Occallatibacter riparius: one gene and its partners. The protein of the gene in region 3 interacts with the protein of the main gene of each other region in a pairwise test. Links are inferred from orthologs where the notes say so. Each region holds a gene or a part of one and is shown on either strand. Other genes may lie near its edges. The genes, in order: groL, MOP44_RS12365 and MOP44_RS26225.

Evidence for each region.
Region 1: the proteins of MOP44_RS26225 (region 3) and groL interact in binary tests that used the Escherichia coli proteins (3 or more experiments, as listed by UniProt). The link is inferred for Occallatibacter riparius from one-to-one orthologs.
Region 2: the proteins of MOP44_RS26225 (region 3) and MOP44_RS12365 interact in binary tests that used the Escherichia coli proteins (3 or more experiments, as listed by UniProt). The link is inferred for Occallatibacter riparius from one-to-one orthologs.

What each region holds. Positions count from the first base shown.
Region 1 is NZ_CP093313.1:4,029,994-4,034,706, reverse strand. What follows is about bases 714-3,705. They hold groL (chaperonin GroEL), read left to right. Parts: upstream 714-1,370; coding sequence 1,371-3,041; downstream 3,042-3,705. Other genes in these bases: MOP44_RS16395 (hypothetical protein), read right to left, coding at 3,127-3,705; MOP44_RS16405 (co-chaperone GroES), read left to right, coding at 909-1,217. Outside these bases: MOP44_RS16410 (DinB family protein), read right to left, coding at 86-637; more of MOP44_RS16395, read right to left, coding at 3,706-3,984; MOP44_RS16390 (VOC family protein), read right to left, coding at 4,527-4,713.
Region 2 is NZ_CP093313.1:3,062,093-3,066,633, reverse strand. What follows is about bases 1-2,820. They hold MOP44_RS12365 (Nramp family divalent metal transporter), read right to left. Parts: upstream 2,164-2,820; coding sequence 838-2,163; downstream 1-837. Other genes in these bases: MOP44_RS12360 (metal-dependent transcriptional regulator), read right to left, coding at 2,239-2,820; aroC (chorismate synthase), read right to left, coding at 1-151. Outside these bases: more of MOP44_RS12360, read right to left, coding at 2,821-2,916; MOP44_RS12355 (VWA domain-containing protein), read left to right, coding at 3,020-4,258. UniProt on the Escherichia coli protein: H(+)-stimulated, divalent metal cation uptake system. Involved in manganese and iron uptake. Can also transport cadmium, cobalt, zinc and to a lesser extent nickel and copper. Involved in response to reactive oxygen.
Region 3 is NZ_CP093313.1:6,413,888-6,418,405, reverse strand. The notes cover bases 974-3,770. They hold MOP44_RS26225 (nucleotide exchange factor GrpE), read left to right. Parts: upstream 974-1,937; coding sequence 1,938-2,603; downstream 2,604-3,770. Other genes in these bases: dnaJ (molecular chaperone DnaJ), read left to right, coding at 2,611-3,735; hrcA (heat-inducible transcriptional repressor HrcA), read left to right, coding at 974-1,783. In the rest of the region: MOP44_RS26235 (inorganic diphosphatase), read right to left, coding at 1-294; more of hrcA, read left to right, coding at 695-973; MOP44_RS26215 (lipid-binding SYLF domain-containing protein), read right to left, coding at 3,849-4,518. UniProt on the Escherichia coli protein: Participates actively in the response to hyperosmotic and heat shock by preventing the aggregation of stress-denatured proteins, in association with DnaK and GrpE. It is the nucleotide exchange factor for DnaK and may function as a thermosensor.

The DNA of each region.
Region 1 (4,713 bases), 2.4 Mb from region 3 along the record:
GGCGAGGCGGACGGGGAGCGGCTGGCCAAGCGATCGGGTGATCAACTGGTCGAGTGATCTGCGATTCGACGGTCAGGCGGCTCCGCTATTCCGTTGCTAGGGGCGGGGCGACGATGTGGCCGCCCAGGGCGCGCAGTTCGTGGGCTGAGATGCCCTGGATAGCCAGCATCGTAGCGATCTGGCCGCCGTGATGATGGTCATGCGAGAGGATACGCCAGAGGGTCCACTGGCGCGATATGGAGTACACCTTGCCGTCGAATCGGTGCGGATAGGTCTGGAAGAGGTCGTCGACGGACCAGGTGGCGAGAGACGCCTGGATGGGCCGCCAGGAGAGCGCAAGCCAGTGGGACAGAACTTCGGGGCTGTCGGAGGGGACAGCGGTTTCGTCCACATGCTGCTCTCCGTCGCCATCCTGCTGCCAGCGCGAGACCTGGGAGCTTACGACCTCGATTTCAGGCGGCTGCATGCGGGCAAGCCAGGTGATGCGGCCCAGAGCAATATGCCGGATCACCTCGCCCAGAGAGCGAAGATGGTGCGCCGGCCGCCAGTCTAGTTGAGCCGGGCTCAATGGGCTAATAGCGTGTTCGAGGCTCTGTTGATAGCCTTCCCATCCTTCAAAGACGGCAGCGAGTTTCAAGAGCGGGACCTCCAAAGTCTTACAGGGTCATGAAAGATGAGTGAATCTCACTCACATTCTCCCAAAGGGGCTTGACAAGAGTCCGCGGGGTTGCCTATGTTAGCAATTGGAAGGCAAGAGTGCTAGCAGACTCCCGGGCTGACTGCTTCTTTCGGGTCGCCTGGCCACGCTGAAGCGTGTTGCGTTCGCAGAGTTCAGCAGTAAATCCCATTTTAAACTCCGCGACCGGGCAGCAGGTAGAGCCGATCGCGTGTGAAGGAGAAGCGAAGCAATGGCAGCAACAGTTACGACCACCTTCACCCCGCTCCACGATCGCATTCTGGTTCGCCGTCTTGAAGAGGGCGAAACCATCCGTGGCGGAATCATCATCCCTGACAGCGCCAAGGAGAAGCCGCAGGAAGGCGAAGTAATCTCCGTGGGCAAGGGCAAGAGCAACGACGAAGGCAAGGTTTTCCCGCTTGATGTGAAGGCGGGGGATCGTGTGCTGTTCGGCAAGTACTCCGGCACCGAAATCAAGATTGACGGCGAAGAGTTCCTGATCATGCGCGAGGAAGAAGTCCTCGGCATCGTCAAGCGCTAGCGCGCTTCGCGCGTTCTCGCAGTGGTCAGTGATCAGTGGTCAGTGGTCAGAAGCATCGCCACCTTGGACCTCGAATCCTGGCCAAAGCTGATTGAGAGATTGAATCACTGATCACTGTTCACTGAACACTGATCACTGTTTTAGGAGAGAGCAATGGCAAAGCAGATTCTGCACGGTGAGGATTCCCGCCAGGCGATTTTGCGCGGCGTGAACACGCTCGCGGATGCCGTGAAGGCAACGCTCGGCCCCAAGGGCCGCAATGTCGTAATTGAGAAGAAGTTTGGCTCGCCCACCATCACCAAGGACGGCGTGACGGTGGCCAAGGAGATCGAGCTGAAGGACGCCCTCGAGAACGTCGGCGCGCAGCTCGTAAAGGAAGTCGCTTCGAAGACCTCGGATGTCGCCGGCGACGGCACCACCACTGCGACGGTTCTGGCTCAGGCCATCTTCCGCGAAGGCGTGAAGACGGTGGCTGCAGGCGCGAACCCGACGGCGCTGAAGCGCGGCATCGACAAGGCTGTGTCCACCATCGTGGGCAGCCGCGACAAGGAAGGCAAGTTCATCAACCACGGCGCGCTCGGCGAGTTGTCGAAGCCGGTTGACGAGGGTTCGGTTGCGCAGGTTGGCACCATCTCGGCCAACGGCGATGCTGAGATCGGCGAGATTATTGCGCACGCGGTGAAGGTTGTGGGCAAGGACGGCGTCATCACCATCGAAGAGTCGAAGACCATGCACACCGGCCTCGAAACCGTGGACGGCATGCAGTTCGACCGCGGCTACCTGAGCCCCTACTTCGTGACCGATGCGGAGCGCCTCGAGGCTGTTCTCGACGATCCGTACATCCTGATCTACGAGAAGAAGATCAGCGCGATGAAGGATCTGCTGCCCCTGCTGGAACAGGTTGCCCGTGGCGGCAAGCCGCTCCTGATTATCGCTGAGGACGTGGAAGGCGAAGCACTCGCTACGCTCGTCGTCAACAAGCTGCGTGGCACGCTGAATGTTGCTGCTGTGAAGGCTCCTGGCTTCGGCGACCGCCGCAAGGCGATCCTCGGCGACATCGCGATCCTCACCGGCGGCAAGGCCATCACTGAGGACCTGGGCATCAAGCTGGAAGGCGTGAAGCTCGAGGACCTGGGCCGTGCGAAGCGCGTGACCATCGACAAGGACAACACGACGATCGTGGACGGCGCCGGCAAGGCTGCCGACATCGACGGCCGCGTGAAGGAAATCCGCTCGCAGATCGAGAAGACCACCTCCGACTACGACAAGGAAAAGCTGCAGGAGCGCCTCGCCAAGCTCGTGGGCGGCGTTGCCATCATCAAGGTTGGAGCTGCAACTGAGACCGAGCTGAAGGAGAAGAAGGCTCGCGTGGAAGATGCACTGCACGCCACCCGTGCGGCTGTCGAGGAAGGCATTGTCCCCGGCGGCGGCGTGGCCCTGGTCCGCACCATCCCGGCTGTGAAGAAGCTTATTGACACCCTCACGGGCGATGAGAAGATCGGTGCACAGATCGTGCTCCGCTCGCTCGAAGAGCCCCTGCGCCAGATCGTCGCAAACGCCGGCGAAGAGGGTGCTGTGGTTGTCGCCAAGGTGCTGGAGTCGAAGGACGCCCACCACGGCTACAACGCGGCCACCGGCCAGTTCGAAGACCTGGTGAAGTCGGGCGTTATCGATCCGACCAAGGTGACCCGCACCGCTCTGCAGAACGCGGCTTCGATCGCCGGACTGCTGCTGACCACCGAAGCTCTGGTGGTTGAGCTGCCCGAGCCGAAGTCGGCTGCTCCGGCCGGCGGCCACGGCGGCGGCATGGACGGCATGTACTAAGCACCTGCGGTGCGGCCAACTGCGCCTTCGGCGCCAAAGCCTCACCCAAACATCAAGGCCCTCAGCTTCGGCTGGGGGCCTTTTGCTATTTGCCTGACGGTTTCACATCGTTCGCGGCTTGCACCATGCGGTCGCGCATAGTGTCGTAGTTGAACACCCCATCGATGAACCCATGCAGAGCCTGTGATTCCGGCCCGTTCTCGTTGCCGGCATCTCTCCTGTATGAGTCGATCGAGAAACGCCTCTCGCCCGGATGCTTCGCCTTGAAAAACGCCTGGTCCGCGTCCTCGCTACCAAGTTCAAGGCGATAATCCAGCTTGTCTTCCTTCGAGTAGACCAGAGCCAGCAGATACGTGTTGTACGGCTTCAACGGCTCAAACGGATAGAGAAACACGGCATACCCGGAGTGGAGCGCGACCTTCTGTATCGGGAAAACATGCAGCTTTGCGAAGTCTGGATCCGCGCTCTTCTTGTGCAGCTCGATCACATGAGCCACCTGCCTGTCGCGGGACGTCTTGTCACCGCTTTCCGCATAAGCTCGCGCCAGAAGAGAGGCCGAACGCCAGTCGTCGGGGTTTGCCTCGGTGAGCGGCTTTAGAAGAGTCAGGGCATAGTCGGTATCCCCCGTCTCAACCGCTGAACCTGCGGTGAGCCCGGTGACAAAGTTGCATAGCCGAGTGCCCGGTGTCAGGGCCGGCAGGAGCTTCTTGCCGGATGCCAGTGTACTTGCCTCGTCGCCCTGTTGAGCCGCTTTGCGAAGCGTATCGAAGAGAGCGCGATTCTCGGGACTCAGGCCGACGAGCGGGTCATCCTGCGCGCTCGTAGCCGCCGAATCGGAGGACGGCGAGGGCTGCTGGCCGAGCAGCGGACAGTCCGCGAACGCTGTGAGAACAACACAAAGGGACACCTGTGCGGCGCGGAACTTCTGCTTCGCTTCCATCATTCTCCTTTGAGGGAATCGGGAGGAGAATGTCACAGCAGGCGCACATTTGCAAGGCGGCACGCACCGATTCGTTATGCGTGTGCACCAGTGCTGAACTTCAAAGGCCCTCAGCTTCAGCTGAGGGCCTTTTTGTTTTGTCGCGAGTCAGGCGGAGCGCGCTACTGCTGGGAACGGGATCGGTGCCGGCAGGGCTGGCGGCTCTGGCCGCAATGAACTGAGCCATCCGGCGGAGAGCCAACTTTTCGGGATAGAGAATTCGCTCCAGCCGCAGTCGAGGCAGACAACAATGTCAGGCGACGGCGACATGGGTGGGTGGCTGAGGGTGCGGGGGCCGTTCCTGTAAAGGCGGATTTCGGCCGGGACGGTAGCAAGGGCTTCAGAATCGCATTTTGGACAACACACAACTACACCTCGGAGTCGTTTGGGGGAGTAAACAACGCCAAACTCTGGGTTTTCCACAAGCTAATCCCAAACCGATCCGGAGTCAATTAAATTATTGAAAGTACGGCGCTGAAACGGATCAGGGCCGTACCCCTTTTGGGTCATTGCGCGAGCTTGTAGACACGGAGCCGGTTGCCGTCCGGATCAAGCGCAACGAAGGTGTACCCGAAGCTCATGCGCGTGGGCTTCTGGGCGACTACAGTTCCCTGCCCGGTCCACTCGGCAAAGCGCTCGTCTACCGCGGCATCGCTGGTTTCCTCGAAGACGAGTTCGCCAGAGCCTGCCGAG
Region 2 (4,541 bases), 3.4 Mb from region 3 along the record:
TCATGCGACCGCCGCGGCCGTAGCCTTGCTGGCGACGCCACAGTTCGCGGTTCACAAATTCGAGATCGACCGGCACGCCCGCGGGGAGGCCCTCGATCAATGAGATCAGAGCCTCGCCGTGCGACTCCCCGGCACTTGAAAATCGGATCATATCTGTATTGATTGTAAAGGAATAGAGAAGTGGTGGGGGGTCACGCAGGGTGAGGGCTTTTCAGGAGGGTGGCTTCGGGCGGGTAGTGTGAAGCCGGTGTTAACCAACTTATAAAACGCGAGCATGATTGACTTGAGTCCGGTCTGGCGGGAAGCTTGGTTCCTTTAATTTGGACCCTTGAACTCCGATTCTCTATTTTCAACTAGTTAGTGCCCGAGAGGGGGAGGGGGGTGGGATGGGTTGCAGCCCGCGACGCGGCTCTGAGGGGGAGGGGGGTGGGTTAATCCTCCAGTAACCCTCTGCACCTTTTGGGCGGCCGAACCGCTGGGGGCGGGAGGAGCGAATGCTGTGTTGCCGGCCCCGCGGGAGGGGTGGGGGTACCGTCGTCGCTGATTTGGATTCGTGGCCTCCCACATCTCCGGACTGTGGGGCTGTCCGGAGATATGGGGCACCCTTGGGCTGTGGCCGGGACGGGTCGCTCTGGTAGAGGAGGAGGGGGGTAGGGGGTGGCCGAGTGACCGACCGATGGAGATGCCGGTGGGAGTGCGCAGACGGGATGGGCTGATTTGGGGCACACGTTTCCTTCGCCTGCAGTTGGGCGGCAGAGCGTTAGTATGCCGGACTGCGGGCAGGGTTTACTGTGATTGCGGTCACGAGAGCAGTTCTTAGTTCACAGTTCGCAGTTTCTACTTCGCCATCAGCACCAGAAACCATCCGTTAAGCCCCACGATTACCGAGGCGACCACCCAGGCCAAGCCCTTCTGCCACGGCGCATTGACGAACTCGCCCATGTGCTTTCGGCTGCTGGTGAATATCACCAGCGGGATTACGGCAAAACTAAGCTGGAGCGACAAGATGACCTGGCTCAGCAGCAGCAGCTTCTCTGTGCCGTGCTCGCCATAAAACGCGACCACCACGATGGTGGGAACGATGGCGATCGCACGCGTGATCAGGCGACGCAGCCAGGGGGCGAGCTTCATGTGCACGAAGCCTTCCATTACCACCTGGCCGGCGAGGGTGCCCGTGATGGACGAGTTCTGTCCAGAGGCCAGGAGGGCGACCGCGAACAGCGTGCTGGCAAACGTGGCACCCACCAGCGGGCTCAGCAGCTTGTAGGCGTCTTCGATGGCTCCTACCTCGAAGTGTCCAGTGCGATGAAACACCGCCGCAGCGACTATGAGGATGGCGGCATTTACAAAGAGGGCCAGCGTCAGGGCGAGCGCGGAGTCAAGATTGGCGAATTTGATGGCTTCTCGCTTGCCTTCCGGCGTCCGCTTGTAGCGCCGGCTCTGCACGATGGAGGAATGCAGGTAGAGGTTGTGGGGCATCACCGTTGCGCCCAGCATGCCTATGGCGATGAACAGGACTTTTCGGTCTGTCAGGATGATCGGCGACGGGATGAAGAGGCTCCCCAGCGCGGTTCCGTATTCCGGGCGGGAAAGCACCGTTTGAACGATGAACAGCGCCAGGATCGTCCCGATGAGCACGATCACGATGGCCTCGACGGCGCGGAAGCCCCAGCGCTGCAACAGGAGGATCAGCAGCACGTCCAGGCCGGTGATCAGCACTCCCCAAAAGAGCGGAATGTGGAAGAGCAGGTTCAGCGCGATTGCCGAACCGATCACCTCGGCCATGTCGCAGGCCGCAATCGCGATCTCGGCCATCAACCATAGCACCGCGCCACCGACCCGGCCGGTCGATTCGCGGCAGAGCTGCGCCAGATCGCGCTCGGTCGCGACTCCTAGTTTGAGGCTCAGGCTTTGCAGCAGGATCGCCATCAGATTGGAGAGCATGATGACGAAGAGCAGGGTGTAGCCGAACTGCGAGCCGCCCGCGATGTCGGTTGCCCAGTTGCCGGGATCCATGTACCCGACTGAGATCAGGAAGCCGGGTCCGATAAAGCCCAGCAGTCGACGCCAGTAGAAGGGCGAGCCGGAGATGCGCACGCTGGCGTTCACCTCGGGCAAAGAGGGTTCGGTCACCACTAGATCTCGATTAATGTCGGTGGCCATAGGAAGGAGAAGGGACCCAGACCTTGCTAAATGCAGTATGGCACAGGTTAGTTAATCATAGTTAATATCGAGTGATTATTCTGACTTATTTGTCCCGCCGGGGCGGAGCCAGACCGCTTCGGCGGCCGGCCTTCCGAGGATGGAGTTTCCGTTATCCAGCTCGATTGAGACGGTTTGGTCATAGTTCTGGCTGAGGACGCGGAGGGTTTGCCCGGGGCCAATTCCATTTCGATGCAGAAAGCGAAGGAGCAGCGGGTCGCGTTCCTGCAGGCTGACTACTCGGTACTGCTTGCCCTCGGGGGCCTCAGATAGAGGCACTTCGCCTTGAAGCTTTCTCGTCGCGGGGTCGAGGGGCAGCACGGCGTTGCCGTGGGGACAGGCTCCCTCGCCGAGCTTCTCTTTCAGCTTGGCCTCGAAGGCGGGCGAGACGGCATGCTCCAGGCGCTCGGCTTCTTCGTGAATCTCGTACCACTCCATGCCGAAGATCTCGCTCAGCATGCGCTCGATGAGGTGGTGGCGCAGGGCGGTCTGATAGGCGGTCTCGCGGCCTTTTTCGGTGAGGCGGACGATGCCGTCGTCGCCGACCAGGACGTAACCGTCGCGTTTGAGGCGGCGCAGGGCCATGGTTACGGCGGGCGGCGACACCTCGAGCCAGTGGGCCAACGTGGCTGGGATGACCTGGCGGCCTTCGGCCTCGGCCTCGAGAATGGCCTTGAGATAGTTTTCCTTCGAGACGTGTATCGAATCGCGCATGTATCTGTTGGGAATAGTCTAATCCGAGCCCGCGGTTTGAAAGACGACGGGCTCGGCTCCTGCTCGTCTAAGCTGTGAGGTCGGGAGACTCCGCCGGGGCCGCATGAACAGCCGAACCCTTCTGTCCGCCGTTGCGCTCTGCGCTCTTTTCGCGCCTGGCGTGTTGCGCGCGCAGGAGACGGCCGATCAACAAGGCTCCATCTTCACGACGCAGACTACTGTCGTGCTTGTTCCGACGCTGGTGCGGGATAAGAATGGTGCGATTGTTTATACGCTGAAGCCGGAGGATTTTCGGCTGACCGATGATGGCGTGCCGCAGAAGCTGACGCTGGATGCAGATGGAGGCAGCGAGCCACTGGCACTGGTGGTGGTACTCGAGGTCGGCGGCGCTGGAGCGCGGCAGTTCGAGAAATATGACACGTTGGCGCCGCCGCTTGGGCCAATGCTCGGATCTATCGTTGGCGGGGTGCAGCAGCGGCGAGTGGCGGTGGTGACCTTCGATAGCGAACCGGACCTGCTGCAACCCTTTACAAGCGATGTGGACCAGGCGGCACGGGCGCTGCGCGGGTTGCGTCCCGGGTGCGGTCGGCAGCATCATTTCGACAATTGCGCGTGGCCCACTGCCATTCACGATGTGCCGCTGGGTGACAACGGCGCCGCGATTCTCGACTCGCTCGCTTACGCCGTGAACTTGCTGCGGGTTGAGCCGCCGAGTTACCGGCGCGCGATTCTGCTGATCAGCGAGACACTCGATCGCGGCAGCCAAACGACGATTGAGCAGGCTGTGCGGGCAATCACCGAGTCGAACACGACCATCTACAGCATCGGGTTCTCCACGGCGAAGTCGGAGGCGTCGCACTATGCGGCGCGGCAGTTGCCGACGCAGCCGAGCGGCAGGCCGTCGGGGATTCTGAGCCTGGAGAACCACCATCCCAATCCGCCGAACGGGTGCATGGGCAAGGACCCGAATCCCGATCCAGATGCGCCGCTCAGCCGGTGGTCGCAGTTCTACGACTGCATGGGGCAGCTTCTGCCGCCGCTGACGTTTGCCAAGATGGCGGCGATAGCTACGGGTGACAGCCTGCAGAAGAATGTGCCGGCGACGGTGGCACGGCTGACCGGCGGCGAGTATTTCAAATTGGGCAACGAAAAGAGCCTGGAGCGGGATCTGGCGGCGATCAGCAATCGGCTGCCGAACCGGTATGCGCTGAGCTTCCATCCGCAATCGCCGCGGGCGGGACTGCATACGCTGCGGCTGAGTCTGCCTGGATATTCAGGATTGGAAGTGACGGCGCGGACGAGTTATTGGGCGGAGGCTTCAGCGACGACGGGGCATCGTTGAGGGGGCAGACTGTTTATTTTAAAGTAAACATCGGGATGAGGATGGATCGCCAGTTTTCGCCTTAATTTCGTATTTTATTCGGGTTACGGGCGAAAATGGTTACTTTGATACCGTTTGTTAAGATTATGCATTTAAATCGTTTACTTATTTATCCGGAGTCACTCCAGTTAAAAAGAAGATTTTATCTGTTATTTTTTTGGTTAACAGAACCAAGGTCGTATTGCTCGGAAGTTCATAGTACAGAAGAGAGCAACAACTCTCCTCGTGAATTGAGTGTGCGGCA
Region 3 (4,518 bases):
GAGGCGGGCGCGGACCACTACGCCAGGGTAGGCAGGCTCGTCCATTAGGAGCAGGACGTCGAGAGGGTCGCCGTCATCCGCGAGGGTCTGGGGAAGGAAGCCGAAGTCGTAGGGGAAGACCATGCCTGCGGGAAGGACCTTCTTAAGCATGAAGACCTTCTGGTCGGGGTCGTAGGAGAACTTGTTGCGGCTGCCTTTCGGCGTCTCCACGATGACCTGGAGAAGGCCTTCATCCTTTTGAATTGGCTTGAGCTGAATGGGGTTCGCGAGCCCCTTGTTGCCGTTTTTTGCCACGGTGAATCGCCTCCGTTCACGTTCTATTCACAATGGGATAGAGCGTGGAGAAGGTACATTCGGTTGCTTTGGTGACGGTAAGTGGAAGTAAGCGAAGGAGGTAAAGGGGAGGAGGGCCGGGTTATTTTCGTGGTTTCCCACCCTGTCGCCCGCAACCACCCCATCGACGAAGACCTGTCGATGGGGACCCCGAGCAAGGCGACAGGATGGGGCACGGAGCGCGTGTGCCAGGGGGCAGACAAGGTTGAGTGTCTTGTTGTTACATCTTGACAGTCAAATTTGCGCATCCTTAAACTTTATGAGGGGGTTCTCCACCTGATCGGCATGCCTGGACGCATCTGAAAGGCAGGCGCTCTGGCGGGGATGGGTCGGGAACCGCTTCGACGAGGAGCCTGGAGTTATGTCGGACATGCGCATCAGCCCGCGCGAGCGGCTGGTGTTAACGGCCATCATCGAGCTGTATATCGCCACAGGCGAACCAGTGCCGTCGCAGGCGGTGGCGCAGACGTTTGCCAGTCGCGAGGGACTGAGCTCGGCGACGATCCGCAACGTGATGGCGCAACTGTCGGAAGGGGGGCTGCTGGAGCAGCCGCATACTTCGGCGGGGCGCATTCCGACGGCGGCTGCTTTTCGGTTCTATGTGGAGCAGATTACGCACCCGGGCAAGATCATGCCGGGCGTGCAGCCGGGTCCGGTGGTGAATCCTTTCAGCGAGGAGCGCCGCGAGCAAATTGAGGACAGCTTCAGCGGAGTGTCGAGCACACACGAGTACCTGGAGCGGACGTCGCAGGTGCTGGCGCTGCTGTCGAGCGGGCTGGGTGTGGCGCTGGCGAGTTCGACGGGTACGCAGATTCTGGAGCATATTCATTTTTCGCGTCTGGCGGCGAATCGGGTTCTGGCGGTGCTGGTTACGCAGTCGGGCGTGGTGCAGGACCGGGTGCTTGGGATTGATCGGGACCTGTCGCATGTGGAGCTGGAAACTGCCGGGCGTTATTTGAACGAGAACTTCCGCGGGTGGCCTGTGGAGCGGATCCGGGCCGAGGTAGCCAGGCGGATGGAGGTGGAACGCCAGGCGTACCAGGAGCTTTTGACCTCAGTGGAGGAGCTTTGCAGGAAGGGCGCGCTGGCCGCCGATTCGGGCATCACGCTGTATGTGGACGGAATGGCGAACCTTATCGGCGCAGAGGTGGATCGCGAACGGCTGCGGCAGATGCTGGTGGCACTGGAGGCAAAGCAGCGGCTGGTGGAGTTGCTGACCGCGTATGTGGACGGGCGGCAGCAGGAGGTTCGGGTGGTGGTGGGTCTGGAGCAGGCGTCCCCGGCCATGCAGGACCTGGTGCTGATCGGGTCGCCGGCGAGGCTGGGCAATACAAGTCTCGGCACGGTGGCGGTGATCGCTCCCACGCGGATGCAGTACCAGGAGATGATCCACGCTGTGCGGTACATCGCGCAGCTCTCGGAGCGGATTCTCGAAGGTCCGGCCGATTGACCAGCGTACTCTGAGGGAACGGCATCCCTTCCCGGTTCCCGGTCCCCGAGAACCGGCCGCTGGCGACCAAGTTGCCGGTCGCACATCTAATTGAAACGCGGCGGAAAACTAGAATTGAGATAACTGACTTATGTTGCGGAGATTTCGGAGAGGTATGTCAAAACAGGAAGCAGCGAAGAAGGAAGTAGCAACGAACGACCTTGGTTCAGCACAGACCGCAGAGAACGCCGCAAACGATGCCGCCGCGAGTGAGGCTGCTACGGTTCCCGATGCCGGGACGGAGGCTGCGGCCGGCGCGGAATCTGCTAGCGCAGCCGACCCGCAGTCGGTGGAGAGTGCTGCCGAGGAGACGGTGCCGCGGTCGCAGTACGACCAGTTGAAAGCGGAGCGCGATCAGCTTGTGGATCGGCTGGCGCGCATGCAGGCCGAGTTTGAGAACGCGCGCAAGCGGGCAGAGCGCGAGAAGGCTGATTATCGTGATTACGCGACAGCCGGTGCGGTGGAGCAGTTTCTGCCGGTGCTGGACAATTTCGAACTGGCGCTGAAGGCGACGGGTACGGTTGAGCAGATGCGCTCGGGCGTGGAATTGATTGTGAAGCAGATGGAAGAGATTCTGCGTCAGATGAACGTGACTCCGGTGGCCGCCGTGGGCGAGGAGTTCAACCCGCATCATCACGAGGCGCTGGGCTCGGTGGAGCGGCTCGATTTGCCGGATCAGCACGTTGCCGAGGAGATTCGGCGCGGGTACAAGATCCGCGAGAAGCTGCTGCGCCCGGCGCTGGTGCGCGTCGTGTCCAATCCAAAACAGACGGTAGAATAAAGTGACTGTGAGCAAAGCCGATTACTATGAGGTGCTGGGTGTGTCCCGCACTGCCAGCGACCAGGAGCTGAAGAGCGCCTATCGCAAGCTGGCGCTGAAGTTTCACCCTGACCGCAATCCCGGCGATCACGCGGCCGAGGAAAAATTCAAGGAAGCCAGCGAAGCCTACCAGGTTCTGTGTGATCCGGATAAGCGCGCGGCGTATGACCGGTTTGGTCACGCGGGCGTGGGCGCTGCCGGTGCGGGCGGCGGATTCCAGGGATTTTCAGGAAGTGTGGACCTGGGCGACATCTTCGGCGACTTATTCGGCGAGATGTTCAACATGGGCGGCGGTGGCGGTGGAAGAGCATCGCGCCAGCAGCGCGGCGACGATCTGCGCTTCGACCTGTCGATTGAGTTTGAAGATGCGATCTTCGGCAAGGAGACCGAGGTCAAGATTCGCCGGCTGGAGAGCTGTCCCACTTGCGCGGGGCGCGGCAGCGCTTCAGGCCGGGGGCCCAGCGTGTGTACGCACTGCCAGGGACGCGGTCAGATTCGCTACCAGCAGGGATTTTTCAGCGTGGCTCGGACATGTTCCGCGTGCGGCGGAACGGGATCGATTATTGGCGACCCGTGCCAGACCTGCCGCGGCGAAACGCGCGTGAGCAAGGAATTGAAGCTTACGGTAAAGGTGCCGCCGGGCGTGGAAGACGGCACGCGGATCCGGTATGCGGGTGAAGGCGATGCGGGCCGGACGAATGGGCCGCGCGGCGATCTCTATGTGGTGCTGTCGATTCAGCCGCACGATTTCTTCGAGCGCGATGGACACGATTTGCGCTGCGTGGTGCCGATCAGCTTTCCGCAGGCGGCGCTGGGAGCGGAGATCGAAATTCAGGCCATCGATGGGGCGGTGACGCTCAAGATTCCTGAAGGAACGCAGAGTGGCAAGGAAATCCGAATCCGCGGGCGCGGCGTGCCGGTGCTACACGGCAAGGGACACGGCGACCTGGTGGTGAAGGTGATTGTGCAGGTGCCGCGGAAGCTGTCACGGCAACAGCGCGAGGTGGTGCACAGGCTCAGTGAACTGCTGAGCGTGGAGAACAAGCCGACTTCGCCGAGCTTGCTGGAGAAGATGAAGGACCTGTTCAATTAGGTGGTCGAGTGGCCATGTGATCAGGTGGTCAGGTGGGTCATTGAATGAGATAAGCCCTGCGGGTGGATTGCCCGCAGGGCTTTTATATGGACGAGACTGCAATGATTCGTTCGTTACTTGGGCTTGCCCGCGCTGCTCTTGGCTTTCGCGGCGGTCTTGTTGTCGAGTAATGTGACCAATTTCTGGCCTGCCGGCGTCGGCTTGACGCTAGTGCCGCGCACGATGGAACTGGCGTCGGGGTTGTCAGTATAGAGGCGGTTGTTGGCATCATTGTCGGGCGAGACGGTGGCGCCGCTGATGGAGACACCGGCGAACATGCCCTTGGCTCTGCCATAGGAGTAGACGTCTGCGTCGGCTGCTCCACCGGCAGTCGCACCGCTGGGCCCGGCTGCGGCTGTCGCGTCAGTGCCCATCTTGGTTTTTCCGCTGAGAATCTGGTTGACGACCTTCTTTTCCATGACGAGAAGAACGAGATCAGTGGACGATCCGCCAAGCTGCACGCCAATGCTGGCGCCGCCGATGGTCATCATGGCAGGGGTGGACCACTTGCCTTTGAAGTCGTCGCCTTCGCGGCAGAGCATGGGGCCGCGGCCGCCGCTTCCACCGATACCCACTCCAAACTTCTTCATGCCGGGCACAACGACAACGCATTTGGTTCGGGCGAGCACGTCGGCCGGGATGGTGTCGCCGGCGAGCATGCCGGAAAGAACGAGGTTGGCCTTCTGCAGGGTCTCTTCATCGGACTGCTTGTCGGCTGCCTGCATGCGGGGTACGGCGCACAAC